One region of the Micromonospora globbae genome, then DNA from elsewhere that is predicted to be linked to it. Evidence: riboswitches for the same ligand, from Rfam matches in the RefSeq annotation. Region 1 holds a riboswitch; the other holds the start of a gene.
The links. A riboswitch is a leader RNA that binds a small molecule or an ion and turns the genes downstream of it on or off. The one in region 1 is predicted to bind ZMP and ZTP.

Region 1 (14,903 bases):
GGCCGCACGGGCACCGGGACCGGTGTGACCCGGGACCGCCGCTCAGGGCCGCAGGATGAGGCGGATCGGGTCGCCCTCCTTGCTCTGCGCCCGCCGTACGGCCTCTGGGGCGTCGGCGAGTGGCAGCACGTCGCTGACCGACGCGCGCAGGTCGAGCCGTCCCTGCCCGGCCAGCGACACCAGTTGCACCACGTGCTCGGCCTCCGAGCCGTAGTGTCCGAGCACCGCCTGCTGGAGGTAGTTGAACGGGCTGTCCGAGGCGATGGTGACGGGTTTGTTGGCGATGCCGGCGAGCACCAGCCGGCCACGGCGGCCCAGCAGCGTGAGGGCCTGCTCGCGGACGGGGGTCACGCCCGCGAAGTCGAACGCCACGTCCAGTCCGCGCCCGCCGGTGAGGCCGAGCAGCGCGTCGCGCAGACCCGCGTCGGCCGGGTCGAACACGGCGTCGGCGCCGAGGGCGAGCGCCCGGTCGCGGGCGGCGTCCAGCGGGTCCAGGGCGATCACCGGTGCCGCGCCGACGAGCCGTAGCAGTTGCACGGCGTGGGCGCCCAGGCCGCCGACGCCCCACACCGCCACGGCCTCGCCGGGGCGGGTCCGCCCGGTGTCGGTCACCGCCGCCCAGGGCGTGGAGACCGCGTCGGGGATGATGCAGGCCTGTTCGAACGGCAGGTCGTCGGGGATCGGCACGAGCGTCTCCGCGCTGGCAACGGCGTACTCGGCCCATCCCCCGTCGTAGTCGACGCCCCGGGTGAACACGGTGCCGCGCTGGTCGCGCTCCCCGGCCTGGAGCAGCACCCGCTGGCCCGGTTGCCAGCCCGTCACCCCCTCGCCGAGCGTGTCGACGGTCCCGGCCACCTCGTGGCCGAGTGTCACCACGTCGCCGGGTAGGTAGAGCGGGCTCAGCGTGCCGTCGATCAGGTGCACGTCGGAGAGGCAGACGCCGGCCGCCGCGACCCGGATCCGCACCTGCCCGTGCGCGGGCTCGGGCACCGGGACCGTCTCCATCCGCAGCGCCCGGTCCGTCAGGTGCAGCCGTCCGGCCAGCATCTCCGCCATCGTGCGCTCCCCGCGTCGACCCGTCTCCGACGGGCCGGCTTACCCGCCGGCGGCGATCCGATGCCTGCCCCGCGTGGCCGGGGCGCGTCAGGCGCGCGGCCGGATAGCATCCGCACGGCAGCAGCGTAGGGAGGATCCGGGTGGGCGTCCGCTTCGAGGAACTGGCCTGGCGGGAGACGCCGCTCGGGCTCATCAGCCTGCGCCGGCGCCGCGACCCCGCGCTCGACGTCGACGTGTACGAGGTCAAGCTCGACGACGAGTTCCTGATGTCCAGTCTCTTCCCGGTCGCGGAGATCGAGCTGGCCCGGCTCGGGCTGGCCCCGCTGACCGGCGCGGACCTCGACGTGGTGGTCGGCGGGCTCGGTCTCGGCTACACCGCCCGCACCGCGCTGGCCGACGAGCGGGTGCGGTCGCTGTTCGTGGTCGAGGCGGTCGAGGACGTCATCGACTGGCACCGGCGGGGGCTGCTGCCGTTCGCCGCCGGGCTGGCCGACGACCCGCGGACCCGCCTCGTGCGGGCGGACTTCTTCGCCGCCGTCGACGGCGACGGGTTCGACCCGGACCGGCCGGGACGCCGCTTCGACGCCGTGCTGCTCGACATCGACCACTCCCCCCGGCACGTGCTGCACCCGGGGCACGCCCCGTTCTACACGCCGGACGGGCTGCGCCGCCTCGCCGACCACCTGCACCCCGGCGGTGTGTTCGCGCTCTGGTCCGACGATCCGCCCGACGCGGACTTCGCGCGCACGCTCGCCGAGGTCTTCGCCACCGCCCAGACCCACGTGGTGCCGTTCCCCAACCCGCTGACCGGGGGCCAGTCGGCCAACACCGTCTACGTGGCCCGGCGCGCCTGACGCGGCGGGGTCAGCGTCGGGCGAGCCGTTCGGCGAGGGTCGTCCGCAGCTCGGCGATCCCGGCGCCGGTCAGCGCGGAGACGGGCACCGCCTGCGGGTGCGCCCGGCACAGGGCGTCCACCCACTCCGGCGGCGCGATGTCGATCTTGTTGAGGACGAGCAGCTCGGGCACGTCGCCCGCGCCGATCTCGTGCAGCACCCCGTGCACGGTGGTGATCTGGTCCAGCGCGTCGGGCGCGGACGCGTCGACCACGTGCAGCGCCAGGTCGCTGCCGGTGACCTCCTCCAGCGTGGAGCGGAACGCGTCCACCAGTTGGTGCGGCAGGTGCCGCACGAAGCCGACCGTGTCGGTGACCGTGAAGGTCAGCCCGCCGGCGGTCAACCGCCGCACGGTCGGGTCGAGGGTCGCGAACAGCACGTCCTGGACCTGGGCGTCCGCCCCGGTCAGCCGGTTGAGCAGGGCGGACTTGCCGGCGTTGGTGTAGCCGGTGATCGACACCGAGGGCACCTGGTTGCGGGAGCGCCGGTTGCGGGTCCGCTCCCGCCGCCGGGACAATTCCGCGGCGTTGCGGCGCAGCCGCGTCGCCCGCTGCCGCAGCCGCCGGCGCTGCGTCTCCAGCCGCATCTCACCGGGTCCGCGTACGCCCATGCCGGCGCCGCCGGCCATGCGGCCGCCACCGACCCGCGACAGCGACCGGCCGTCGCCGCGCAACCGTGGCAGCTGGTACGCGATCTGCGCCAGTTCCACCTGGAGCCGGCCCTCACCGGTGCGGGCGTGTTCGGCGAAGATGTCCAGGATCAGTGCCGTCCGGTCCACGACGCGCACCCCGACCCGTTCCTCCAGGTTGCGGATCTGCCCGGGCGACAGCTCGCCGTCGGCGATGACCACCTCGGCGCCGGTGCGCTCGGCCAGCGCGGCCAGCTCGTCGACCTTGCCGGAGCCGAGATAGGTCGCCGGGTCCGGCCGGGGCCGGTTCTGCACCACGGCGTCGGCCACGTCGAGCCCGTCGGTGTCGGCGAGCCTCCGCAGCTCCTCCAGCGACGTCGCGGTGCCCGACCCGGTGTCGCCGGCCTCCTCCTCGCGTACCCCGGCCAGCAGCGCCGTGGGCCGACGTCCCGGTTCGCCCACTCCCGTGCCCAGCAACCACGTTCCGGCCACTCCGTCACCTCACCTCGTCACCGGCGGACGAGGCGTGCTACCCGGCCAGGCGGTCACCATGCCCGACGGCGGTCGCCGGACCGGCGGCTCAGCGGCCGAACGTGCGGTCCAGCAGGTCGAACATCGCGGCCCAGTGCCGCTGTGTGGCCTTCTCGTCGTACTCGGCCGTGTCGGCCATGGTGAACCCGTGCGGCGCGCCCTCGTACACCTCGGACCGGTACCGGACGCCGGCGGCGTCGAGGGTCCGCTCGAGCGTGGCGATCTGCTCGGCGGTCATCGACCGGTCGTGGTCGGCGTGCGCGAAGTACAGCTCGCCGGTGACCGAACCGACCCCCAGGTGCGGGCTGTCGGGAGCGTCGGTGACCACCCGGCCGGCGTGGAAGCTGGCCAGCGCCGCGATCCGCTGCGGGTGGGCCTCGATGGCCCGCAGCGCGTTCATCCCGCCCATGCAGTACCCGACGACGGCGACCGGCCCCGGCGCGACCCCGTCGAGTGCGGCCAGGAAGTCCAGGTACGCCGCCGCGTCCCGGGCGACGACCTCGGGGGTCAGCGCCGCCATGTGCGGCCCGATCCGGGCGAAGATGGCGCCGCGCTGCCCGGGGTCGCCCAGCAGGGACAGGTCGAACAGCGGCGACCGGCCGGCGCGGTAGAACAGGTTGGGGACCAGCACCACGTGGCCCCGGGCGGCGATGTGCTCGGCCATCTCCGCCAGCCGGGGCCGCAGACCGAACGCGTCCATGAAGACGAGCACCGCCGGGAACGGCCCCTCCCCGTCGGGGCGTACGAGGTACGCGTCCGCGACCCCGTCGCCGGTCCTGACGTCCACCGTCGTCGTCCGCACCATTGCCCTCCCCGCGTGACTGGCTCCGACGGACGACGCTACTCCGCGGGTCGTCACCCCGCGCGGCGGACCGGCCGCCCCCACGCCCGGGGGCCGCCGGTCACCCCTGAGCGTGCCGCTCGGCGGCGTCGACGGTCTGCGACAGCAGCACGGCGATGGTCATCGGCCCGACGCCGCCGGGGACGGGGGTGATGAGTCCCGCCCGGGCGGCCGCGGCGTCGAACTCGACGTCCCCCACGTTGCCCGGGTTGTAGCCGGCGTCGACCACCACGGCCCCCGGCTTGATCCATTCGCCGCGGACCAGTTCCGGCACGCCGACCGCGGCCACCACCACGTCGGCCTCACGGACGTGGGCGGCGAGGTCGACGGTGCGGGAGTGGCAGTACGTCACCGTGGCGTCGCGCCCCAGCAGCAGCATGCCCACCGGCTTGCCGAGGATCGCGCTGCGCCCCACGACGACCGCCCGGCGCCCGCGCAGCGGCACCTCGTACGCGTCCAGCAGCCGCATGATCCCGCCGGGCGTGCAGGAGGCGAAGCCGGGGTCGCCGAAGGCCATGGCGGCGAACGACGCGCCGGTCACCCCGTCGACGTCCTTCCCGGCCGGGATGGCCTCGAACGCGGCCCGCTCGTCGATCTGTGCCGGCACCGGGTGCTGCAACAGGATGCCGTCGACCCGCGGATCGGCGGACAGGTCCCGCAGCAGCCCCACCAGTTCCTCGGTGGCGGTCGACGCCGGCAGGTCCACGCGGCGCGACTCGATCCCCACCTCCGCGCAGCGGTTGACCTTCATCCGGACGTACGTGTGGGAGGCGGGGTCGTCCCCCACCAGGACCGTGGCCAGACAGGGCCGGCGCCCGTGCGCGAGCTGGAACGCGGTGGCGCGTTCCGCCGTGGCGTCGAGCAGCTGACGGGACAGCGCCCGCCCGTCCATCAGGGTCGCGGTCATGCTCGGCTCCTCACCTCGTGGTGAGGAGCACCCAGGCGGACGATGCTCCCGCTGACAGCGCTCCCCGGTGGTGACCCACCCTCGCCAGTCGCGCGGTCACAGATTATCAACACCCGGTCGCCCGTCCGCGCGTCGCACGTGGGGCGGTCTCCCGCACCAAGACCGTGATCAATTCGTGATCTTCACCTTCCGTCAATTCATGACGGTCAGTGGATACGACGGAGGATCATTCCGGACTTTCTTGATCACTTACGGTGCGTCGGACGCTCCTGACGCGGTTGATCCTCCCCCGCGCACAGGCGCGGGACCGTATCGTTGCGCCACTCGGACGGTGCCCCGCGGGTCTGCACCCCGCGGGGCACCACGTTCCCATCCCCCTGGCAGGAGGACATGTGAGAACTCGTTCCATGCTAATCCACCGCGCTCGGCGTGGTCGCTTCACCAGGTCGACCCTGGCTGCGGTCCTGGGCGTCGGCGCGACCCTCGTGGCGGTCGAATCCGCCCGAGCGGAGGGACCCGTCACGCCCATGGCCTGTGTCGACATGGGTTGGCACTACCGCACCTTCTCCAAGCAGGATCTGCACATTCCCGCTGGAATCCACTTCAAGTCCGGTCCGGGAGGCACGGTGGGTGCCTCGATCCAGTACAACCTGTCGACGACCTTCGCTGTCTCCAGCGGGATATCCGTGAGCGCGAGCGCAGTCGTGCTCTCGGCCGAGGGCACGTTCGGCATCAACGCCTCCGTCACATCGTCGTTGGCGCAGAGCTACACATATTCCCGGACCATCAGCTCAGGGAAGTACGGCAACCTCCAGTTCGGAAACTGGGGTTGGCGGATGGGCGTCGAGAAGTACTACATGAACTCGAACTGCGTCAAGACCGACAGCGTGACGGGAACGGTCACCAGAATGCCCAGTGCACTTTCCTGGGGTTACCGGTACTGGGAGACATCTTCCTGATCGGAGGGTCGACGTGTGGCACCCGGTCGCCGATCCTCGGCAACCGGGTGCCACGGAGAGCGGAGGTAGACATCAAGACCCCGACCACCAACGCAGCGGTGTGCGCCATCTTGTGCGTCCCGCTCGTCATGACCGCGTGTACGCCCGCGCCGGACAGTCCGAGCGACGACGCCGCGCCCTCCGCATCGGTCTCCGCACCCGCCTCCCCGAGCCTCTCGCCGGAGATCCCGCGCCATCTACTGGCGGCCGACAGAGCCAACACGAAGGTGGCCAACACGGTCGTCGCCATCAGCGCCCGCCCGACGGCGACGATCCAGGACTCCAGGCTCATGGCCATGGTTATCCGTGACGAGGGGCGTGACGAATGGGAGGCGGGCAACTATCGACTGGTGGTGTACTGCGTCGGAGAAGGCACGGTGTTCGCGCACTTCCGCATAGGCGGGGAATCGGGCATCACGGAACTCCCCCCGTGCTCCCCCACGGTCACCACCGGTACGGTTGATCTCCACCTGGCGGCCGATGCGAAGAACTCGTCCGTCCTGATCATCCCGGCCGGCAACGCTCAGGCCGCGGTGGCTTACCAGATTCAAAAGATGTAGCTGTGGATCCGCACGGGTGGACGGGCTGCGGTTGGTCGACCGCGGCCCGTCCTGTTCGTCAGTCGCCAGATCGTCTCGGCTTCTCAGCCTGCCCTACGCCGACCGGTGGGACCGATGGCCTCGACCGGCGACCGTGTCGCCGCCTCCGCAGCCACCCGAGGACGGCCCCCGCCGTGAGGATCCACACGATCGGCAACCACCAGTACGGGTTGAGGCCGACGCTCTGAAGCGGCCACGCCACGGTCAGGCACCAGCAGAGGGCGATCACCGAGGCCAGAGCTGTGGACCGGGCCCACGACCATTCCCGCAGCGATGTCGAGAAGTCGTAGTACGCCGCCACCACCGAAATCAGCACGAGCCCGACGACCGTCTCGATGGGTTCCCACGGGCCTTCGGCGGCGCTGATGCTCACCGTGGCCGCGAGCGCGACACCCAGGAGCGCCGCCTGGTCGACGTTGCGTGCTGATGGCGTACCCATGGCCCTCCGCCCTCCCCGGCACGTCCCGGCCGCCGGTCGGACAGCGGCGTGAGCGTCGGGCCCGCAGGTACGGGTCCACATCGACGGCGGACGCCGGCTAGCCTACCGCTGCACCTACGGGGGTAGGAGATGTCGTGAGCCGCAGCAAGAGCGTGCTCGTTCCGTTCGGCGTCGGCTTCGTCGTCATGCTCGCGGTTGCCGGGACGTCGTTGACCAGTGTGCCGTTGAGTTGGGACGAGGGCGCCACGCTCTCCGCCGCGACCCGGTCGCCGGGTGACCTTGTCCACCTGGCCGCCCACAAGGACGCGGTCATCGCTCCCTTCTATCTGGTGCTCGGGGGCATGGTCAGGATCTTCGGGGAGTCCGATGTGGTCCTGCGCCTGCCCTCGCTCCTGGCGATGGCGGCGGGCGCCGGGGTGACCGCAGAGCTGGGCCGGCGCGCGGCGGGGCAGGCAGCCGGGGTCGTGGCGGGCCTCATCTGTTCGGCGGTGCCCAGCCTGGTGTCGTTCGCCCAGACGGCGCGGCCGTACGCGTTCGCGTTCCTGTTCGCGACCCTGTCGTCCCTGCTGTTGCTGACGGCCGTACGGGCACCCGCCTGGTGGCGTTGGACGGCATACGGCCTGTGCCTGGCCCTCACCGGGGTCTTCCATCTGGTCGCGCTCTCGGTGCTCGGCGCACATGTGGTGATTCTGGCGATGACGTGGTGGAAGGAACGCGACCGCACGCTCTGGCCGGCGATTCCCGCGATCGGCGCCGCGCTGGTGGTCGTGGCGCCGCTCGTGTGGTGGGGCAAGGGCCAGCGGTCCGGCCAACTCCACTGGGTGGCGACACCCACCTGGAAGACGGTCGTCGCGCTGCCGGGTGACATCACGTTCAGCGCGGCCGTGGGGTACGTGCTGGTGGGGCTCGCGGTCACCGCGTACGCCGCCCTGCCCGCGCGCAGATACGCCGAACTCGTCGCCCTCGCCGCGGTGCCGGTCGTCGCGGTCATCGGGGTCTCGCTGGTCGCTCCGGTGTGGGTGCCCCGTTACGGCATCTTCCTTCTCGCGCCCACGGCGGTCCTGGCCGCCGCCACCATCACCGCTGAACGGGTACCGGCGGCCGGCGTGTCACGGCTCGTGCGTGCCGTGACGATCGTCGGGGCGCTGGCGTTCCTCTCGCTGCCCGCGCAGATCTCGCTCCGGCAGACGCGCAACGCGCCGAACACCCGCACCATGGCCGCCGCCATCCACGAGAACGCGGCCGCCGGTGATGTGATCGTCTACACCGACTACGCCTGGTCGATGCGGCCGACGCTCACCCACTACCTCGGCGAGTTGGAGTGGTCGCGTACCGCGCAGCCGCCGGACGTCCTGGTGCGGCGGACGGCGGCCGCCAACGGGACGTTGGAGGCGACCGAGTTCGGAGACATCCGTGGAAAGCTGGCCGGCGCCCGCCGCATCTGGCTCATCGGCCCGGCCGCCGGAGTCTTCGGTACGCCGCAGGATCCGCTGTCCGCGCCCGGCCCGAAGATCACGTACATCAGCGAGCGTTACGAGGTGCGGCAGACCCACACGTTCCAGGCCGGACGCGCGGTACTGCTGGTGGCGCGTTACGACGCGGGCCGCCCGGCGTGAGCCGTTGCGGCACGGCCATCAGGCGCGTCAGGTTCAGGGCTGGCCCGCATCCGATCGACACCATGAGAGCCTGACCCCTGTGCCGCTTCCCGATGCTGACCTCGCTGTAGTGACCGCCGCTGCCTCCTCCCCGGACTGGCAGGTGCGCGCGCAGGCGGGCCGCGACCTGGCTGGTTGGGCACACCGTGGCGACGTCGGCGAGGTCCTGCTACGCCTGGTCCTCGACCGCCACGACACCGCCGTCACCGACGCCACCAGCCGAGCGCTGCTGCAACGCCACGACGTGCACGGCCTGCGCGTCATCGCCCGCGCTCTCGCCGCCGCACATGACAGCGAGTACGCCGATCACCTGCACGACGCGGTCACACAGCACCTCCTGCCCGACGGCCCGGTCGCCGAGTTCCGCGACCTCTGCGACGAACTCGGCGAAGACCCGGACCCGGCTGTACGACGGGGGGCCACCCACCTACGGAACATGGCCGCACCGTGGACTTCGACGCCGTGACACCTCGGGTTTCGCCGCTGCCCACCACTGCCCCGGCCGTTCGGGCGCGCCGTCGCGAGGCGGTCAGCGATCTGGCCTCCCCAGTTCGAGGGTGAGGTCTTCTTCGGCCGCCAGCACCGGACCGTCGAACTCCACCTGCGCCGCGGCCACTGCCGCTGCCCGGTCGTTGCCGGGCCAGAAGTGGGTGAGCATGAGTCGGCGGGCGCCGGCCCGCCGAGCCCAGAGACCGGCCTCGGTGGAGGTCATGAGATTGCGTGTGGGGCGACTTGTCTCGCCGTCGCGGTCGGTGGCCTCGACGATGAACAGGTCGGCGTCACGGCCCAGTTCCGCGAGAGCCGGGGTCGGGCCGGTGTCCCCGGAGTAGGCCAACGCCATCTTGTCGGCCTGTAGGCGGATGCCCGCGTTGGGCACGTAGTGCGGCAGTGACAGTCCGGTGAGGTCGAACGGCCCGACCCGGTAGCTACCCGGCAGCGGGCGCAGGTCGAAGACCGCATGCAGATCGACGTCGGGCTCCAAGCCGCCGATCCGGTCGAGCACGCCTGGCGGGCAGTACAACGGCAGCCGTGGTCCCGAAGACTCACCGTAGAACCGCATACGGAACAGCCCGTGCAGGTCGATGCAGTGGTCGGGATGCTCGTGAGTGATGACCACCGCGTCCACCGCACCATCGGGCCAGTGCCGGAGCAACCGCGGCAGCGTGGCGTAGCCCAGGTCGAGCACCAGGCGGTAGCCGTCCCAGTCCACCGCGAAACCGCTACAGGCACGGCCCGGCTCGGGAAAGGCGCCACAACTGCCGAGCACGGTGACCTGTCGCATCGGCACAGACTGCCAGACCGCCAGCGGCGTGGTGTGGTGGTGGCACGGTTCATGGCCCGTGGATGGCCCGGGACGACACAGAACTGACCGGCGCGGTCTCCAGAACTCAGCGAGGCCGGCCCGGCCCGGCCGATCACGTCGCCAGAGCGCGGCGCAGCACGGTGCCCAGTTCGGCGAGCTGCCGCTGCGACACCTCGGCGGGAAGGGCCTGCGACCCGTGGAAGGTGCCAGGCCACTGGTGCAGCTCGACCGAGACACCTGCCTGCAGCAGGCGCAGCGCGTACTCGATGGCTTCGTCACGCAGCGGGTCGAACTCGGCCGTGGCGATGTAGGCGGACGGCAGGCCGGACAGGTCGGTGGCCCGCGCCGGAGCGGCGTAGGGCGTGGCGGGCGCGGAGCCCAGGTAGTGCCGCCACACTGCGGCGATCTTGTCGCGGCTCATCCAGGGTGTGTCGGTGAAGGTCTGCTGCGACCAGGTCTGCTGCCGGTCGTCGAGCATCGGCTGGTTGAGCAGTTGGAAGCGGATCGGAGGGCCCTGCTCCTCGCGGGCCCGCATCGCCAGCCCGGCCGCGAGCGCCGCGCCGGCGCTGTGGCCGCCGACCGCGATTCGTTCTGGGTCGACACCGAGCTCGGCGGCGTGTGCGGCCGTCCACGCGAGCACCGCGTAGGCGTCGTCGAAGGCGGCCGGGAACGGATTCTCTGGCGCCAGGCGGTAGCCCACCGAGATCACCACCGCGCCGGAGCCCTCGGCGATCCGGAGGGCTTGCGTGTGCTCGGTGTCCAGGCTGCCGAAGACGCCTCCGCCGCCGTGCAGCCAGACGACGGCGCCCTGCGCCCGGGCGGGGCGGTAGATGCGAATCGGCACGTCAGGAGCGGCGGGCACCGTGCGGTCCACCACCTCGATCCCCACGGTGTCCGGCATCGGCCTCATCGCGGCTCTGGCGAGCGCCTCGCGGGCGGCGACCGGGTCGGTCAGGTCGACGGACGGCAGTAGCGGGATGAATGCTTCCAGCTCGGGATCCATGCGATCCATCCTCACGGCCCTCCCCTGCCGGATCACCCGCCATCCGTCGGGCGTTCGCCGCGAATCGCGCACCGATTGGCGCCTACGCTTGCGTCATGGAAGCGTTGGTGGAACGACTGTCGGGACTGGATCCGCATCTCGGCGGCGCGATCCGCGTCGTGATGTTCTACGACACGCTGATGCGTCGGCGGGTGGATCTGCCGGCGCTCGCCCGGGCCTCGGCGGGCCTGGCCGAGTGCGTGGTCGGGATCCGACTGACCGGCACCGGGCGGGTGATTCGCGTGACGCCTGACGGCAGGAAGGCGTCCGGCCCGCCGTCACCGGCGTCCAGCGAAGGGCCGATCATCCTCGACGAGGAAGAGATCGGCACGGTATGGCTGGAACGCCCCGGGCCGCCGAGCCTGCTCGACGAAGCGCTGCTGGAGCGGCTCGCCATCGCCGTCGCGGCGGTCCTCGAGCGATACGGCCCGGCGCACACCACCATGGCCGACCCCGCACTGGTCGAACTGGTCATCAGCGCCGACAGCGACGAAGCGGCCAGAGCCCGGGCGATGCGGCTGCTGGGCTTCCCCGCCGACCTGCCCGTCCGCGTCGTGGCCGTACGGTCACGGCTTCCGCTCGACCAGGTTGGCAGCCTGATCTGCCCGGCCCGCCTGGTCAAGGCGGCACCACTCGCCGACGTCGGCGTGATCCTGGCGGGCAACGTGGACCCGGCACGATTTCCGGCGGGCGTGCGCGCGGGCATCGGCGCCGTCGACCGCCCTGACCGTTCCTGGCTCCAAGCCCGTACCGCTCTGCGTTTCACCACCCCACGCCAACCGATCGTCCATCACGACGATCTGGGCGCGCTGACGCTGCTGGCCGAAATACGTCAGGACGCCGCGCGCGACAACGCCGACGTGGCCGCGATCGCCCGAATGGCCGGCCACCCGGAAGACCTGGAGACCCTGGACGCCTATTGCACCACCGGCTCCCTTCGCGGCGCCGCCGAGCGTCTCCACCTGCACCACAGCAGCGTGGCCCGCCGCGTCGACCAGATCGCGAAGACCCTCGGCATCGACCTCACCGAGCCCACCGGACTGATGCGGGCGCGGCTCGCCCTCACCGTATGGCGGCTGCTCGACGGCTGACGTGAAGCAGAGGCTGTTCCGCTGAGAGCGGCCCCCTCAGTGCGGAGCGGAACGGGCGAGGCGGAACCCCACGTCATCGACGCGGTAGGCCGGATGGCTGCGACGGCGCACGGACGCGCGGCAACTCCAGTGCTCATCGAACCAACCGCCGCCGCGGAGTACCCGGTAGGTGCCGTAGACCTCGGCGTCGTAGACGTCCCAGCACCAGTCCCACACGTTTCCCAGCATGTCGTACAGGCCCCAGGCGTTCGGCTGCCGGCCACCGACCTTGTGGACGCGCCCGCCAGAGTTGGCGCGGTACCACGCGACCTCGTCCAGCGGTCCGTATCGCGGGCCGGTCGTGCCGGCGCGGCACGCGTACTCCCACTCAGCCTCGGTCGGCAGCCGGTACCCGTCAGCGGACCGATCCCATTCGATGCCCTCACCGTCGCTATCGAGTTGGTAGGCCGGCACCAGCCCTTCCCGTCGGGACAGGGCGTTACAGAACCGGACGGCGTCCCACCACGAGACTCCCTCGACCGGCAACCGATCCCCGCGAACCGCGCTCGGACGCTCGCCGAGAACCATGGCGTACTCCGCCTGGGTGACCGGAAACGCGCCGATCTGGAAAGGCTCGACCTCCACCGACCACGTGCGCTGCGTCCGCCGGTCCGACAGGATCACCTGCCCCGGCGCGACAGCAACCATCACACTCTCCGCGCCCGCGTCCACGATGAGCTGATCCTAGGCGAGGCCGTCCCGATGCCCCGGCGTCCGGTCCACGCGCGGCGTACTGACGTCGGCGTGACCGGCTTGACCCGCTTCACGAAGGATCTACCGCCACGTCTCCCACGGCAGCACCTCTCGCCAGCCCCGGAGCTCGGACGTCAGGAGTTCTGGGATGCGGTCCGGGATGGCCGGCGTGCGGCGTGGGTGCGGACGAGTTCCTCGACGGCGCGCAGGAAGGTCTCGGAGATCAGCACCGGGTCGAAGAGGCAGCCGGCCGCCATGGCGCCGTCGCGGAGCATGACGAAGTGCCGCGCGGCGGACTCGGCCTCGGTCTCCTCGATGCGTGCCAGCAGGGCCTGGATCGTGTCCAGGAACCACTGCCGGTGCGCGAGGACGGCCTGGTGCACGGGGTGGTCAGGGTCGGGATACTCCGCCACGGCGTTGAGGAACGCGCAGCCGCGGAATCCGGCGGACTGGATGTCCCGCGCGATCGACTCCGCGACGGCCCGGAGGGCTTCGGGCGCGGGAAGGCCGGCGGCGACGGCCACGTCCAGTTGGTCGCGGATGGCCTGATCGGCCGTCTGCAGGTACGCGACAACGAGGTCTTCCTTGCCCGGGAAGTGCCGGTAGAACGTGGCCCGGGTCACCTTCGCCTCGGCGATGATCCGATCGACGCCGACCGAGTGGATTCCCTCCCCGTAGAAGATCCTGGTCGCCGTGTCGAGGAGCCGCTGTCGCGCCTCGGACGGCCGGACGCCCGTTTCGCTACGTGCCATGAACCCATGGTAGTGGACAGAACGTTCGGTCCCTGAGGGCGACGACCGGCACCGCATGCCGCCGTCTTCATGAACGAGCCCGCCCGCCGCCGGGAGCGGCGCGAGCGTGCCGCGCCTCGGCCCACGGGCGGTCCGGGTGCGGGGCCGGCAGCGGGCGGCCGACCAACCGACGAGTAGGTAGAACGTTCTGTCTTGACATGGCGGCGCACGGCCCCCTACCGTCAGCGCGAGACAGAACGTTCGTTCTACTGCGGCTGTCCCTGCGGCAGCCCCTCGCGGTCCCCTCAGGGCCCACCGAAAGGATGACCATGACCACCCTTGCCGCACCCGGTATCTCGACGACGGCGTCCGCCCTGCGGCGGCTGTACGTCGTCCGCTTCGCCTTCGCCATCGTCTGGGCCGGCGTCACGTTTGCGATCGCCGGCGACCTCGACGCTCTCGCCGTCACCCTCTTCGTGATCTACCCGCTGTTCGACGTCGCCGCGGCCGTCGTCGACGCCCGCGCCTCGCGCGCCACCGGATCACCCACCCTGCTGTACGTGAACATCGCGGTCAGCCTGCTCGCCGCGATCGGCCTGGCCGTCGCCGGCACGTCCGGCATCCCGGCGATGCTGCGGGTGTGGGGCGCCTGGGCGGTCGTGGCCGGGCTGGTGCAGCTGGTCGTGGGCGTCACCCGCCGCGCGATGGGCGGCCAGTGGCCGATGATCATCAGCGGTGGGCTCTCCGTGCTCGCCGGCGGGTCGTTCGTCGCGGCCGCCTCCGCGGACGACCCGGCACTGACCAACGCGATCGGCTACGCCATCCCCGGCGCCATCTTCTTCCTCATCTCGGCCCTCCGCCTCGGCCGCGCGGCGAAGGCGAGCCGCGCGGACACGCCCGGCTGACCGCAGAACAGGCCGGGCGTTCCGGTGGTCCTGATCGTCGACGGGATCAGTGCCGCACCTCGGGTGCTATCCAGACTCCGGTGGTGCCTCCATGGCACTGATTGGTGCTCGTGGTGCTGACCCGGAGGGACACTTGTGTCGCCGTGCTGATGTCGACGTTGACGGGCCGCACCTTCCCGAGTCCGACCTTGGCGGTGAAGACGGCTTTGCCATCGGCCAGGACGGTGAACAGGAGCGGCAACGCCACCGGGGAGTCGTCCGCGATGCCCACACTCGCCCTGAGGGGTCGAGAAGCGTCGGCTCACCACGAACGTGGCGGTGAAGTCGTCGTTGAGCCAGCAGGGAGAGGCGGCGAGAACGACATCCCGCGTTTGACCGGCCACCAGTTGCGGCTCTTGCGTCCAGCCTTCGAGGTCGTCTGTCTCCGGCATGCTGACCAGTGACTGGTGCCCGGTCTCTGCCGTGTGGGAGGGAGTGGGGCTGACTGTCGGCGCCGTCGCCGTCTCTGTGGCGACCGCCGGGGCGGTGGCCGCGGGCATGGTCGGGGGATCA
Region 2 (14,903 bases), 1.1 Mb from region 1:
CCACCTCCGGCGCTGTCCCAACGGAGGCGGCATCCTGCCCGTCTCCCGCCCGGTTGCCCCTGCCCAGGGGCACCCGAGCGGCGATGTACGGCCCCCTTGGGAGTCTGTGTGAAGGTGATCCGTCGCAAGACACTCGCCGCGGCGTCCGCGTTGACGCTCGGCATCGGTCTCGCCGTGACCGGAGGGCTGGCCCCGGCCGCCTCCGCCGCCGGCCCGGAGACCACCTACCTCGTCCTCGCCCCGCAGGGGGCGAAGACCGACCGGGCGGCAGCCCGGGTGGCCGCCGCCGACGGCACGGTGGTGGCCCGCTACGACCAGATCGGCGTGCTCGTGGCCCGCTCGGCGAACCCCCGCTTCACCACCGCCGTGGCCGGCGCCGGGGTCGACTCGGTCGCCGCCACCGCCGGCCTGGGCACCGCCCTGGAGGAGGGCGAAACCGTGGAGGTGCCGGCGGCCGACGCCGTCCGGACCACCGCGGACGCCACCGCCGAGCCGCTCTTCGCCCAGCAGTGGGACATGCCGATGATGCGGGTGCCGCAGGCGCACGCCGTCAACGCGGGCAGCCCGGACGTCGTCGTCGGCGTGTTGGACAGCGGGATCTCCAGCACGCACCCCGACCTGGCCAGCCAGATCGCCAAGGACAAGAGCGCGTCCTGCGTCGGTGGTGTCGCCGACACCACCGAGGCGGCCTGGAACCCCACCACGTCGGACCACGGCACGCACGTGGCCGGCACCATCGCCGCCGCCGTCAACGGCGTGGGCGTCACCGGCGTGGCGCCGGGCGTCAAGGTGGCCGCCGTGAAGGTGGTCAACGACGACGGCTACATCTTCCCGGAGGCGGCCGTCTGCGGCTTCATCTGGGCCGCCGAGCACGGCATGCAGGTGACCAACAACAGCTACTACATCGACCCGTGGGAGTTCAACTGCCGCAACGACGCGCGCCAGCGCCCGGTGTGGCAGGCCGTGCAGCGGGCCATCCGCTACTCGGCGAGCAAAGGCGTGCTGAACGTGGCGTCCGCCGGCAACTCCAACGTGGACCTGCAGCACAAGACGGTCGACGAGGGCAGCCCGAACAACGGCACCCCGGAGACCCGTGAGATCAACAGCGCCTGCCTCGACCTGCCGGCCGAGGCGCCGGGCGTGGTGACCGTCTCGGCGGTCGGCCCGACCGGGGAGAAGAGCTACTACTCCTCGTACGGGCAGGGTGTGGTCGAGGTGACGGCACCCGGTGGCGACACCCGGTTCCGCACCCAGGGCGCCCGGTCCACCACCACCGACGCGATCCTGTCCACCACCTTCAACACCGCCACCCGCACCAACGGGTGGGGCTACAAGCAGGGCACCTCGATGTCCAGCCCGCACGTGGCCGGCGTCGCCGCCCTGGCGGTCTCCGCGCACCCCGGCATGAACCCCGGCCAGCTGGCCGCGTTCCTGCAGAACACCGCGGTCGCCAAGCCCTGCCCGGCGGGGGTCTACAACCCCGTGCCGCTGTTCTCGGCGGCGGACCCGCACCTGTACGACGCGACGTGCTCCGGCGGGGCCCGCAACGGGTTCTACGGCGCGGGCATGGTCGACGCGTACAACGTGGTGAGGTGACCACGACGCACCGATGACGGTGGGGCCCGGCGCGACGCGCCGGGCCCCACCCGTTTCCGCACGTCACCGCCGGGGTACCGGACGACCACCCGACACACCTAGGAGGTCACCCGGTGTCCACCGATGCCATCGTCCTGCTCAAGGAGGACCACAAGGAGATGCGCCGCCTGTTCAAGGCGTTCCAGGACGCCGAGGAGGGCCCGGCGGACCAGCGGCAGAAGCTGGTCGGGCAGATCATCGAGGCGCTCACCGTGCACACCTACCTGGAGAACGAGGTGATGTACCCGGAGGTCCGCCGGCTCCTGCCGGACCTGGAGGACGACATCCTCGAGTCCTACGAGGAGCACCACGTGGCGGACGTGCTCTGCGCCGAGCTGTTCGCCATGGACGCCGAGGACGAGCACTTCAACGCCAAGACGACGGTGCTCATCGAGAACGTGCTGCACCACGTCGAGGAGGAGGAGCAGGAGTGGTTCCCCAAGGTGCGTGACGCGCTGGGCCGCAAGCAGCTCCAGGAGATCGGCGCGCGGATGATCGAGCTTCGCGACGACGCGCCGCGCAAGCCGTCGGACCCGAAGGCGGTCAAGAAGTCCCTGGACGCCGTGCGCGCCTGACGGCCGCGAACGGCACCGACGGGCCCGGCGACCGCCGGGCCCGTCGCCGTGCCGGGGGCTCCGGTGGCCGGGTCAGCTCGCCCAGCCGGGCTCGGCCGTCCGGCGGTGCTGTTCCGACGTGAGCCGGTCGGGCACGATCCTGCCGACCGCCGTGTGCACCGTGTTCCGCCTCCGGCCGGCGCCGCGTTCGCCGGCACCGCCCTACCGTGTGCCCCGTCGCGCGGCGCCCAACCCCGGCGAGGTCGTCCGGGCCTCCGGCGGCCGGTTGGGTAGGATCGGGCCGGGCCGTTACTGGCGCGTGGGGATGGAGAACCATCGGGGAGCGGCCCCGTCACGAGGACGCATGCCGAGCGCCTGGGCCTTCCGTACGTGAGTAGGAGGTCGCATGTCGTCGCCGAACGCCGAGTCCACCGCCTTCCGCAGCGCGCTCGAGGTGATCCGCGCCGTCGAACCCCGGGTGGCCGACGCCATCGCCGCCGAGCTGGCCGACCAGCGCGAATCACTCAAGTTGATCGCCAGCGAGAACTACGCCTCCCCGGCCACCCTGCTCGCCATGGGCAACTGGTTCAGCGACAAGTACGCCGAGGGCACGGTGGGCCGCCGCTTCTACGCCGGCTGCCAGAACGTGGACACCGTCGAGGCGCTCGCCGCCGAGCACGCCCGCGAACTGTTCGGCGCCGCCCACGCGTACGTCCAGCCGCACTCGGGCATCGACGCGAACCTCGTGGCGTTCTGGGCGGTGCTGGCCGACCGGGTGGAGGCCCCGGCGCTGAAGAGGGCGCAGGCGCGCCAGGTCAACGACCTCACCGAGGCGGACTGGTTCGCGCTGCGCCGCGAGCTGGGCAACCAGCGGATGCTCGGCATGTCGCTGGACGCCGGCGGCCACCTCACCCACGGCTTCCGCCCGAACATCTCGGGCAAGATGTTCGACCAGCGCAGCTACGGCACCGACCCGGCGACGGGCCTCATCGACTACGACAAGGTCGCCGAGGCGGCCCGCGAGTTCAAGCCGCTGATCCTGGTAGCCGGCTACTCGGCGTACCCCCGGAAGGTCAACTTCCGGATCATGCGGGAGATCGCCGACTCGGTGGGCGCCACCTTCATGGTGGACATGGCCCACTTCGCCGGCCTCGTGGCCGGCAAGGTCTTCACCGGCGACTTCGACCCGGTGCCGCACGCGCACATCGTCACCACGACCACCCACAAGTCGCTGCGCGGCCCGCGCGGCGGCATGGTGCTCTGCCAGCCGGAGCTGGCCGAGCAGGTGGACCGCGGCTGCCCCATGGTGCTCGGCGGCCCGCTGCCGCACGTGATGGCCGCCAAGGCGGTCGCGCTCGCCGAGGCTCGCCGCCCCGACTTCGCCGACTACGCCCAGCGGATCGTGGCCAACGCGCAGGCGCTCGCCGAGGGGCTGCTCCGCCGCGGCGCCACCCTCGTCACCGGCGGCACGGACAACCACCTGGCGATCATCGACGTCACCTCGTACGGGCTGACCGGTCGCCAGGCCGAGCAGGCGCTGCTGGACGCGGGCATCGTCACCAACCGCAACTCGGTCCCGCAGGACCCGAACGGCGCCTGGTACACCTCGGGCATCCGCATCGGCACCCCGGCCCTGACCACGCGGGGTCTCGGCACCGCCGAGATGGACACGATCGCCGAGCTGATCCACACCGTGCTGAGCCAGACCCGCCCCGGCGCGAACGCGGACGGCACCCCGTCGAAGGCCAAGTACGCGCTCGACGCGGCCGTCGCCGACAAGGTCAGCCGCCAGGCCAGCGAGCTGCTGACCGGCTTCCCCCTGTACCCGACGGTCGACCTGACCTGACCCGGCCCGACAGGCCCCGGGCTGGGGCCCGGGGCCTGGGGCCCGGGGCCTGTCGATCATGACGTTGGCGGGGTCCGGGAGCGCTCTCCCGCCCGTCAACCTCATGATCGACGGGGTGTGCGGGGGCGGCGGGCCGCCGGGGGCGCCGGCGGGTGGGTGGGTGGGCGCGGCGGGTGGGTGTCAGGCCAGGGGGCGCTTCAGGTGGTAGCGGTGCACCTCGGTGCTGCCCTGCACGTTGTTGACGTCCTCGGCGGCGGAGACCAGCTCCCAGCCCTCCCGGCCGACCCGGTTGAGGTGTGCGATCGCCGTGTCGCCGTAGGCGGTGACGTCCTTGCGGGAGCCGTCGGGGCCGTACCAGACGAACGACACGTGGAAATTGCGGCCCTGCCCCTGGTAGCGGCGGACCAGCAGGGCGTACTCCCAGGCAACCATGCCGCCCATTATGACCGTCCATCCAGGACGCCGGAACGGCGGCCGTCGCGCATTGCCATCGGGTGAACGCGGTGTGTCAGGCCGTGGCCGCTCAGCTGGTGACGAGGGTGCGCAGCTCGCGCGCCGAGGCCGGATCGGCGCACCCGGCCAGCGCGAGCGCGTCCCGCAGCTCGCCGGCGAGCAGGGCCAGCGCCTCCTCCGCGGCGGGCCGCCCGCCCGCCGCGAGGGCCCACAGCAGCGGCCGGCCGACGAGCACCCCGGCCGCGCCGAGGGCGAGCGCGCGCAGCACGTCGGTGCCACCGCGGACGCCGCTGTCGAGGAGCACCTCACACCGGTCACCCACGGCCTCGACGACCTCCGGCAGCATCGTGACGCTGGCCGGCGCCCCGTCGAGTTGCCGGCCGCCGTGGTTGGAGACCACCACCGCGTCCGCTCCCCGCGCCACGGCCTCCCGCGCGTCACGCGGGTCGAGCACCCCCTTGACCACCAGCGGCAGGTCGACCTGCTCACGCAGCCACGCGAGGTCGGCCCAGCGCAGCGCGGGGGCGAACACCGCCCCGGACCGCGCCGGGACCGGCGACACCCCGGGCGTGCCGAGGTGCGCCAGGTCGTCCCGGCCGTGGGGCAGGTTCGCGGCGACCACCTCGGCGGGCAGCCGGAACGCGTTGCGGAGGTCGCGGAAGCGCCGGCCGAGCACCGGGACGTCCACGGTGACGACCAGCGCCCGGCAGCCGGCGTCCCGGGCCCGCGCCAGCAGGTCGAGGACCAGCGAACGCTCCCGCAGCCAGTAGAGCTGGAACCAGACCTCCGCGCCGGTGGCGGCCACGTCCTCGACGGGGGTGCTGCTGAGCGTGCTGGCCAGGTAGGGAACGCCCGCCGTGGCCGCCGCCCCGGCCAGCGCCCGCTCGCCGTCGGGGTGCAGCAGCCGCTGGTACGCCATCGGCGCCACGCCCGCCGGCATCGCGTACGGGCGGCCGAGCAGGGGGGTAGTCAGGTCCGGCAGCTCCACCCCACACAGCATCCGGGGCAGGACCGCGACCCGGTCGAGGGCGGCGCGGTTCGCGGTGAGAGTCACCTCGGCGCCGCTGCCCCCGTTCACGTAGTCCCACACGTCGGCGGGCAGCACCGCCCGGGCGCGCGCGGCGAAGTCGGTCAGGCAGACCGGCGGCGTCTCGGCCGGCAGGTCGGTCACGGTCGGCTCACCCATCGGTCCCCCCGGGCCTCGGTCGAGGCAGGACCGTAGCCGCAGTCGACGCAGCCCGTCAATCGGCCCGACGGTGCGCCGGCGCCGACCGGGACGGCCCTCGCGGGTCGGCGAGCGGCGGGATCCCGACGGCGGCCGGGGGCCGTAGGCTGGGCGGATGGCCAGCTGGGACGACGTCCGCCGGATCGCCGCGAGCCTGCCGGAGACATCCGAGTACCCGTCGTACGACGGCCTGCCGGCGTGGCGGGTGCGGAACAAGCTGTTCGTGTGGGAGCGGCCGCTGCGCAAGCCGGACCTGGCCGCGCTCGGCGACGCGGCGCCGGACGGCCCGATCCTCGGCGCGCGGGTGCCCGACCTGGGCGCCAAGGAGGCGTTGCTCGCCGACGACCCCGACGTCTACTTCACCATCCCGCACCTCGACGGCTACCCGGCCGTGCTGGTCCGGCTCGACCGGATCGACACGACGGAGCTGACCGAGCTGATGGTCGAGGCGTGGTACGACCGGGCGCCGAAGCGGCTGGCCGCCGCCTACCGGGCGCAGAGCGACCCGTCGGCCGGATGACGCTCGCGCCGGCCGGCGGCCTCCGCTCAGTCCGGCAGCACCAGCCGTACGGCCTCCTCCGGGTTGGTCACCGGCACCGGCCCGGCGACCGCCGCGCCGCCGCCGTCGACCACCCGCCACCCGCCCAGCAGCACCACCGGCACGCCGCCCCGCCGCATGGCCAGCGCCACCTCGCTGAGAGTGCCCCAGGAGCCGCCCACGGCGATCACCGCGTCGGCGCTCCACACCAGCACCGCGTTGCGGGCCTGCCCCAGGTTGGTGCTGATCGTCACGGACACGTCGGCGGACGGGCCGGGGACGTTCCCGTCGTCGGGGCGTACGCCGACGACCAGGCCGCCGCGGGCGCGGGCGCCGGCGGCGACCGCGGCCATCACCCCGCCGCCGCCTCCGCAGAGGACGGTGGCACCCCGCTCGGCGAGCAGCTCACCGACACGGCGGGCCTGCGCCACCTCCGTGTCCGTCGCGTCCGCCGGCCCGCAGACCGCCACCTGGTACGCCACCGTCGGCACCACCCTTCCCGCGGGCCGACCCTACCGGCGGCCCGGCCGGACGTCGCGGCCGGCCGGGGCGCTCAGGCCGGGGTGGGGGTCTGCGCGTGGACGTGGAAGCGCAGCGAGCGGGCGTCGGTGAAGCACTCCCGCATGGGCCGGACCAGCTCCCGGTGCTCGGGACTGCGCTCCCAGCTCTCGAAGTCGGCGAGGCTGGCCCACTCGCTGGTGATGAGCCACTGCTCCGGGTCGGCCGACGACCGGCACACCTGGTCGACGAGGTGCCCCGGCACCCCGCCGGCCACCTGGTGACGGATCGCCTCGTACGCGGCCAGGAACGCCTCGGTGCGCGCGGCCGGCACCCGGACCAGGAACACCACCCGCGCCCGCTGCTCAGCCATCCTCGTCCTCCCTCGCCGGCGCGGCCCCGCGCAGGACCAGCGCGCTGTTGTAGCCGTCGAAGCCCCGGGCGCACACGAGCGCCAGCCGGGTGCGGGGGCGGCGGTGCTCCCGCAGGAAGTCCAGCTCGCAGCCGGCGGCCACCTCGTCGGGGCCGGCCGAGGCGGGCAGGGTGTCGTGCCGGAACGCGAGCAACGCGGTGGCCACGTCGAGCGCGGCGCCGCCCTGGTGAGCCCGGCCGGTGAGCGGCTTCGCGGTGCTGACCGGGGGCGGGCGGTCACCGAAGACGGCGCGCAGCGCGGTGGCCTCCGTGCGGTCATACCGGGGCACGCCCAGCGCGTCGGGCAGCACGACGTCCACGTCCCCCGGCTCCACGCCGGCGCGGTCCAGGGCGAGCCGCATGGCCCGGGCGTACTGGACCGGGTCGCCGGCGCTCTCCGGGCCGGTGTGCGCGGCGTCGTGCGTGGCTCCCCACCCGGTCAGCTCGCCGTAGACGCGCGCGCCGCGGGCCAGCGCGTGTCCCAGCTCCTCGACGACGAAGACCGCCCCGCCCTCGGCCGGGACGTAGCCGCTCGCGGCGGCGTCGAACGGCCGGTACGCCCGCTCGGGGTCCGCGACGTCGCTGAGCAGCCCGTTCGCGAGCTGGCAGGTGAGGGCGTACGGGCTCAGCGGGCACTCGGTCCCCCCGGCGATCACCACCGGCGTGCCGCGGCGCACCGACCGGGCCGCGTGCGCGAGGCTGTCCAGCCCACCGGCCGCCTCGCTGACCAGCACCCCGCACGGCCCCTTGAACTGGTGGTGGATGGAGAGCTGGCCCACGCTGGCCGCGTAGAACCAGGCGATGGACTGGTACGCCCCGACGGTGCGCGTCGGCCCGCCCCACAGCCGTTGCAGCTCCCGCTGGCCGAACAGGTTGCCGCCGGAGGAGCTGGCCAGCGTGACCGCGTAGCCGTACGGGTCGGGTGAGCGGTCGGGCAGGCCGGCGTCGGCCAGGGCGAGCCGGGTGGCCGCGAACGCCAGGTGCGTCCACCGGTCGGTCTGCACGAGCTGGCGGTTCTCCGCGTACGCGGCGGCCTCGAAGCCGGGCACCTCCCCGGCGAGCCGGGTCGGGTAGCCGGCCGGGTCGAACAGGGTGATCGGGCCGGTGCGCCGGGTGCCGGCCAGCACCGTACGCCAGTGCGCGTCCGCGCCGATCCCGCTCGGCGCGACCACCCCGACGCCGGTGACCACCGCCCGGGCGGTCACGTGGCCGCCTTCGACAGACGACGGAAGATCATCGCGGACTGGAAGCCGCCGAAGCCGCTGCCCACCGAGAGGGCGACGTCGACGGGCAGCTCGCGCGCCTCGTTCGGCACGTAGTCCAGGTCGCACTCCGGGTCCCGGGTGGTCCAGTTGGCGGTGGGCGGCACGACGCCGAACTCGATGGCCAGCGCGCAGGCCGCCATCTCGATCGAGCCGATGGCGCCGAGCGAGTGCCCGACCATCGACTTGATCGAGCTGACCGGCACCCGGTACGCGACCTCGCCCAGCGCGCGCTTGAACGCGGCGGTCTCGTGCCGGTCGTTCTGCCGGGTGCCCGAACCGTGCGCGCTGATGTAGGAGACCTGCTCGGGGGCGAGCCGGGCCTGCCGCAGCGCCGCCGCGATGGCCAGCGCCATCTCCACGCCGTCGGGCCGCAGGCCGGTCATGTGGTAGCCGTTGCTGTGGCTCGCGTACCCGGCCACCTCGCAGTAGACGTGCGCGCCGCGCCGCCGGGCGTGCCCGGCCTCCTCCAGCACCAGCACGGCGGCGCCCTCGGCGAGGACGAACCCGTGCCGGTCGGCGTCGAACGGGCGCGAGGCGTGCGCCGGGTCGTCGTTGTCCGGGCTGGTCGCCTTGATGGCGTCGAACGAGGCGACGGTGACCGGCGAGATCGGCGAGTCGGCGGCGCCGGCCAGCACCACGTCCGCCTCGCCGTCGGCGATCAGCTGGTGGGCGTACCCGATGGCGTCGATGCCGGAGGTGCAGCCGGTGGAGACGACCTGGGCCGGGCCGTGCAGCCCGTGCCGGCAGGCCACGTCGGCGGCCAGGCTGCTGGGCACGAGCGCCTGGTAGAGGAACGGGCCACCGCGGCCGGGGTCGACGAGCCAGCGCCGGCCGGAGTCGCTGACCCTCACGTACGCCTGTTCCAGCGCCATGGTGCCGCCCACCGCCGTGCCGAGCACGACCCCGGCGCGGTCGCGTTCGGCGTCGGTGAGCGTGAGTCCGGCGTCGGCGAGCGCCTCGTCGGCGCAGGCGAGCGCGAACTGCACGTACCGGTCGGCGCGCCGCCGGTCGGCCGCCGTGAGCCCGGCGGCGACCGGGTCGAAGTCGCACTCGGCGGCGATGCGGGAGCGGAACGGCGACGGGTCGAAGAACGTGATCCGCCGGGTCGCCGTGCGCCCCTCGGTGATCGACTTCCAGAACCGGTCGCGGGTGGCGCCGCCCGGGGCGACCACGCCGATCCCGGTCACCACCGTGCGGCGCCCGGTCACGACGCCACCCCGGTTCGCGGCCGCGGGGCCCGCCACCCCGGCTCACTCCTCGCGCTCACAGCGCCACCGTCGGTTCGCGACTGCGGGGCTCGCAACCCCGGCTCACTCCTTGCGCTCACAGCGCCACCTTCGGTTCGCGACTGCGGGGCTCGCCACCCCGGCTCACTCCTCGCGCTCACGACGCACCCCGCTGCTCGACCAGCTCGGTGTCGACGTGGCCGAGTTCCGGCCGGGGCGCCAGCGGTCCGAGGTGGAAGACCACCTCGGCGGGCTCGGCGCCGGTGTTGCGCAGCCGGTGGCGGGCGTTGACCGGCACGAAGAGCGCCTCCCCGGCGGCCAGCGGCACCGGGCGGTCGTCCAGGTCGACGGTGATCGCGCCCCGGGCCACGTAGAGGAACTCCTCGCTGTAGGGGTGGTAGTGCTCGGCGATCCGCTCCCCCGGGTCCAGCGTGGCCACACCCATGAACCCGGAGGTGCTGCCGACGGTGCGCGGGCCGAGCAGCACCCGCAGCGCGCCGCCCCGGCGGCGGTCGGCCGGTACGTCCCGCGCGGCGACGAGGTGCATCGTGCGCTCACTCATCGCCGGTCCCCGTCGTCTCGCCGGCCGGCGCCCCGGCCCGGGCCCGCCGCTCGATCCGCTCCTTGATGACGGCCAGCTGCACGGCGCTGTTGGCGTTGATCCGCTCGGTCATCCCGGCGTTGTCCAGGGGCGCGGTGGGCTTCATGGCGAAGTCCTGCACCCAGGTCATCCGGGTGCCCTCCGGCTCCTCGGTGTAGCGCCAGTGGATCCGCATGTACTCGAACGGCCCGGTCTCGACCCGGTGCGCGTGCACCTGCCGGGTGGCCGGGTCGGCGGTGCGTTCGCTCACCCAGCTCCACACCACGCCGTTCTCGTCGGGGTGCATGCTGAGCCGGAACCGCACCGTGTCGCCGTCGCGGTGCAGGATCTCCACGGCCGCGTACTCGGTGAACAGCTCCGTCCAGTTCGCCACGTCGTTGGTGACGTCCCACACCAGCGGCAGCGGCGCGGCGATCACGATGCTGTTCTCGGTGTGTCCCGGTTGCTGTCCGCGGCGGGCCACGAGGTCGGCCACCGCCGGGATGCTGAGCTGGGCGGCCTGCTCCGGAATCTGCACGCGGTACCGGTCGGCGACCACCGCGGAGAGTTCCAGCAGCGCCAGGGAGTCCAGGCCGAGTTCCTCCAGGGAGGCGGCGGGCGTACGGGCGGCGACCTCGGCGTCCAGTCCGCAGTGTGCCACCAGGATGTCGGTGATCTCGGCGGTCATCGGGTGGCCTCGGGTGACGGTCATCGGTCCTCCTCGTGTCAGGCGTTCGGCGGTGCGGTGGTGGCCGGCGCGGGGTCGGGCGAGCCGGGCGCGGCGGCGGCGAGCAGCCGGTCGACCAGGCCGGTGGTGTGGCGGCCCTTGCGGAACTCGGCGTCGTCGAGCACGCGCCGCACGAACGGGATCGTGGTGCGGACGCCCGGCCCGGCCACCTCGAACTCGCCGAGCGCGCGTTCGAGCCGGTCGAGGGCCAGCTCCCGGTCGGGGGCCCACACCGCCACCTTCGCCAGGAGCGAGTCGTAGTGCGGGCCGACGACGTAGCCGGGACGGCCGTGGGTGTCGACGCGCGTGAACGGGCCGCCGGGCGGGACGAAGCGGTCCAGCCGGCCGGGTGTCGGGGCGAAGCCGCGGTCCGGGTCCTCGGCGTTGACCCGGCACTCCACCGCCACCCCGTGCGGGCGGATCTCCTCCTGACGCCAGCGCAGCGGCACACCGGCGGCGATGTGCAGCTGCTCGTGCACCAGGTCGACGCCGGTGACCATCTCGGTGACCGGGTGCTCCACCTGGATCCGGCAGTTGATCTCCAGGAAGTGGAACCGTTCCGCGGCGTCGACCAGGAACTCCAGCGTCCCGGCGCCGGTGAAGCCGACCTCCAGCGCGCCCCGCAGCGCCGTCTCGGCGATCGTGTCGAGGGTGCCCGCCGAGAGCGCCGGGGCGGGCGCCTCCTCGACGAGCTTCTGGTGCCGCCGCTGCACGGAGCAGTCCCGGGTGCCGAGGTGCACCCCGTTGCCGTGCCCGTCGCACAGCACCTGCACCTCGACGTGCCGGGCGTCGGTCAGGTACCGCTCGACGTACACCCGGTCGTCGCCGAAGACGGCCTGCGCGGCGGCCCGCGTCCGCGCGTACGCCCGGGGCAGGTCGGCCGGGGACCGGACGACGGTCATCCCCCGCCCGCCGCCCCCGGCCGCCGCCTTGACGATCACCGGGTAGCCGATGCCGGCGGCCACCTCGACGGCCGCCTCCACGGTGGGCACCGGTTCGACGCTGCCGTCGGGCAGCGGCAGCCCGGCGCGGCTCATGAGGGCCCGGGCGGACGACTTGTCGCCGAGCGCCGCCATCACCTCGGGGCGCGGCCCGATGAACGTGAGCCCGTTCAGGGCGCAGATCTCGGCGAAGTCGGCGTCCTCAGAGAGGAAGCCGTAGCCGGGGTGCACCGCCTGGGCGCCGACCTGCCGGGCCGCCTCCACCATGGCGGCGGCGTTGAGGTAGCTGCGCCGGCTCGGGGCCGGTCCGATGCACACGGCCCGGTCGGCGAGGCGGACGGCGGCCGAGTCGGCGTCCGCGGCGGAGTAGACGACCGCCGTCCGCACCCCGAGCTCACGGCAGGCGCGCAGCACCCGCAGGGCGATCTCACCCCGGTTGGCGATCAGCACCGTCTCGAACATCCCGCACCACCTCAGGCCGGATCCAGCGCGATCAGCGGCTGGTCGTACTCCACCGGCTGGCCGTCGTCGGCGAGCACGGCGGTCACCCGGCCGGCCCGCTCGGCGGTGACCTCGTTCATCAGCTTCATCGCCTCGACGATCCCGATCACCTGCCCGGCCCGTACGTGGTCGCCGACGGCCACGAAGGGAGCCGCCCCGGGCTCCGGCGCCCGGTAGAAGGTGCCGACGATCGGCGCGCGGACGACCATCTCGGCGGCCAGTGGGACCGGGGACCGCTCGGCCGGGCGCGGCCCGTCCGCCGGTTGGTCGGCGGGGGGCGGTGCGGCGTCCGGCCGCGCGACCGGTGGCGGCGCGACCGGAGCGCCGTGCCACTCCACCTCCAGCACGGTCTCGCCGCTGCGCAGCCGGACGCGGCGGACCGGCCCGGCCAGCTCGGCGACCAGTTGCCGGGCGTGGCGGCGCAGCCCGGCCAGGACGGCGTCCGTGCCCGCCCGACGGTCGCCGCCGTCGGCCGCCGTCTCCGGGCCGGCCGTCCCGGGGGCGGTCACCGCACACCCCCGGCCGCGGCGCGGGCGGCGCCGAAGCGCCGGAACCGCTGGCGCCGCCGGCGGACCAGGGTCGCCGGCGGCACGTCGAGCAGCGGCAGCAGGTTGGCGCGCACCGCGTCGCGCACGGCGACGGCCGTCGCCTGCGGGTCGTCGTGCGCCGCGCCCGGGGGCTCCGGCACGATCTCGTCCACCACGCCGAGCCGGTGCAGGTCCGGCGCGGTGAGCCGCAGCGCCCGCGCCGCCTGGGGAGCCGCCGACCGGTCCGGCCAGAGGATCGCGGCGCAGCCCTCGGGGCTGATCACCGAGTAGACGGCGTGCGCGAGCATCAGCACCCGGTCGGCCACCGCGAGGGCCAGCGCCCCACCGCTGCCCCCCTCGCCGGTGATGACGGCGACGACCGGGGTGGGAAGCACCGTGAGCGCGAGGATGCTCTCCGCGATGGCGGCGGCCTGCCCCTGTTCCTCCGCGCCGACGCCCGGATCCGCGCCGGGCGTGTCCACGAGCGTGACCACCGGCAGGCCCCACCGGGCGGCGAGGCGCATGAGCCGCAGGGCCTTGCGGTGCCCCGCCGGGCTGGCCATGCCGAAGTTGCGGGCGACCAGTTCGGCGGTCGTGTGCCCCTTCTGGTGGCCGATCACCATGACCGGCCGGCCGTCGAGCCGGGCGAGGCCGCCGACCACGGCCGGGCAGTCGCCGCCGAGCCGGTCGCCGTGCAGTTCGACGAAGCCGTCGAACGCGGAGTCCAGATAGTCCAGGGTGGTCGGTCGGCCCGGGTGCCGGGCCAGCCGTACGGTCGCCCAGGGGTCGCCGTCGGTCGCGTCCGCCGGGGCGGTGTCGCGGCCCGCGCCGGCCGCCTGCTGGCGGGGTACGGGCCGGCGGGCCGCCGGCGCGGCCGGGTCGCCCGGTCCGGGCGCCGGCGTCCGCCCGCCCCGGGCCGCGGCGAGCAGCGCCACGAGCCGGGCCCGCAGTGCGCGGCGGGGCACGACCATGTCGACCTGCCCGTGCCGGAGCAGGAAGTCGGCGGTCTGGAAGCCCTCCGGCAGCGCCCGGCCGGTGACCTGCCGGATCACCCGGGGCCCGGCGAAACCCATCCGGGCGCCGCTCTCGGCGACCACCACGTCGGTGTTGGTGGCGAAGGAGGCCGCCACCCCGCCGTACGTAGGGTCGGTGAGCACGCTGACCGTGAGCAGCCCCGCCTCCCGCAGCGCGGCGACGGCCTGGCTCACGGTGGCCATCTGCATGAGCGACAGCACGCCCTCCTGCATCCGCGCCCCGCCGGAGGCGGTCACGAGGATCAGCGGCTCCCGGTCGTCGAGGGCGCGTTCCGCCGCGCGGGTGATCAGCTCGCCGACGGCGCAGCCGAGGCTGCCGCCGAGGAAGCGGAAGTCCATGACGGCGAGGGCGGCCGGGTGCCCACCGAGGGTGGCGGTGCCGCAGACCACCGCCTCGCCGAGCCCGGTGCCGGCCCGCGCGGCGGTGAGCCGGTGCGGGTACGGCACCACGTCGACGAAGCCGATCGGGTCGACGTCGGCGGGCGGGTCGGGCAGCGGCCGGAACGAGCCCGGGTCGACGAGCTGCCGCAGCCGGTCCGGCGCGCTGAGCCGGGCGTGCGCCCCGCACTCGGGGCAGACGTCGAGGTTGCGGCGCAGCCGCTTGCGGTAGAGCAGGGTGGCGCAGCCGGCGCAGCGCGACCAGAGCTGCTCCTCGCGGGGGGCGGTGGCGGTCACGGCCGCCCCCCGGCGGTGGCGGGGGCGTCGAATCGGTAGAAGCAGCGCGCCATGGCGTCGCGCGGCGAGCGCCAGGTCGGGGAGTACGGCGAGACGTACGGCCGCAGCCGCGCGCTGACCCGGTCGAACTCCGGGTGCTGCCGCGCGGCCCGCACGGCCTCGTCACCGGGCAGCTCGGTCTCCAGCAGGTGCACGTATAGGTCGTGCAGCCGGTACAGCGACCGGTGCCGCACGCCGGCCAGGCGCGGCAGCTCCGTGGCGTCGGAC

Region 2: it holds a riboswitch for ZMP and ZTP, as region 1 does, so the genes downstream of both, OG994_RS06440 (glycine hydroxymethyltransferase) here and OG994_RS11320 (bifunctional 5,10-methylenetetrahydrofolate dehydrogenase/5,10-methenyltetrahydrofolate cyclohydrolase) in region 1, are expected to answer to the same signal.

Annotation. Positions count from the first base shown of each region.
Region 1 is NZ_CP108084.1:2,573,001-2,587,903, forward strand. It holds gene OG994_RS11300 (zinc-binding dehydrogenase) at 43-1,056, opposite strand; gene OG994_RS11305 (spermidine synthase) at 1,197-1,910, shown strand; gene hflX (GTPase HflX) at 1,921-3,069, opposite strand; gene OG994_RS11315 (dienelactone hydrolase family protein) at 3,158-3,910, opposite strand; gene OG994_RS11320 (bifunctional 5,10-methylenetetrahydrofolate dehydrogenase/5,10-methenyltetrahydrofolate cyclohydrolase) at 4,011-4,856, opposite strand; ZMP/ZTP riboswitch at 4,879-4,958, opposite strand; gene OG994_RS11325 (hypothetical protein) at 5,264-5,815, shown strand; gene OG994_RS11330 (hypothetical protein) at 5,914-6,414, shown strand; gene OG994_RS11335 (hypothetical protein) at 6,473-6,892, opposite strand; gene OG994_RS11340 (glycosyltransferase family 39 protein) at 7,027-8,508, shown strand; gene OG994_RS11345 (hypothetical protein) at 8,717-8,974, opposite strand; gene OG994_RS11350 (MBL fold metallo-hydrolase) at 9,077-9,829, opposite strand; gene OG994_RS11355 (alpha/beta hydrolase) at 9,963-10,853, opposite strand; gene OG994_RS11360 (PucR family transcriptional regulator) at 10,949-11,983, shown strand; gene OG994_RS11365 (formylglycine-generating enzyme family protein) at 12,020-12,670, opposite strand; gene OG994_RS11370 (TetR/AcrR family transcriptional regulator) at 12,850-13,467, opposite strand; gene OG994_RS11375 (hypothetical protein) at 13,776-14,351, shown strand; gene OG994_RS31555 (NPCBM/NEW2 domain-containing protein) at 14,398-14,622, opposite strand.
Region 2 is NZ_CP108084.1:1,446,316-1,461,218, reverse strand. It holds gene OG994_RS06450 (S8 family peptidase) at 109-1,596, shown strand; gene OG994_RS06445 (hemerythrin domain-containing protein) at 1,710-2,210, shown strand; ZMP/ZTP riboswitch at 2,488-2,577, shown strand; gene OG994_RS06440 (glycine hydroxymethyltransferase) at 2,596-4,035, shown strand; gene OG994_RS06435 (hypothetical protein) at 4,216-4,476, opposite strand; gene OG994_RS06430 (alpha-hydroxy acid oxidase) at 4,559-5,674, opposite strand; gene OG994_RS06425 (MmcQ/YjbR family DNA-binding protein) at 5,829-6,233, shown strand; gene OG994_RS06420 (SLOG cluster 4 domain-containing protein) at 6,260-6,733, opposite strand; gene OG994_RS06415 (antibiotic biosynthesis monooxygenase family protein) at 6,805-7,122, opposite strand; gene OG994_RS06410 (beta-ketoacyl synthase N-terminal-like domain-containing protein) at 7,115-8,365, opposite strand; gene OG994_RS06405 (beta-ketoacyl-[acyl-carrier-protein] synthase family protein) at 8,362-9,633, opposite strand; gene OG994_RS06400 (cupin domain-containing protein) at 9,809-10,213, opposite strand; gene OG994_RS06395 (SRPBCC family protein) at 10,206-10,943, opposite strand; gene OG994_RS06390 (acetyl-CoA carboxylase biotin carboxylase subunit) at 10,958-12,361, opposite strand; gene accB (acetyl-CoA carboxylase biotin carboxyl carrier protein) at 12,373-12,909, opposite strand; gene OG994_RS06380 (acetyl-CoA carboxylase carboxyltransferase subunit alpha) at 12,906-14,636, opposite strand; gene OG994_RS06375 (TcmI family type II polyketide cyclase) at 14,633-14,903, opposite strand, start outside.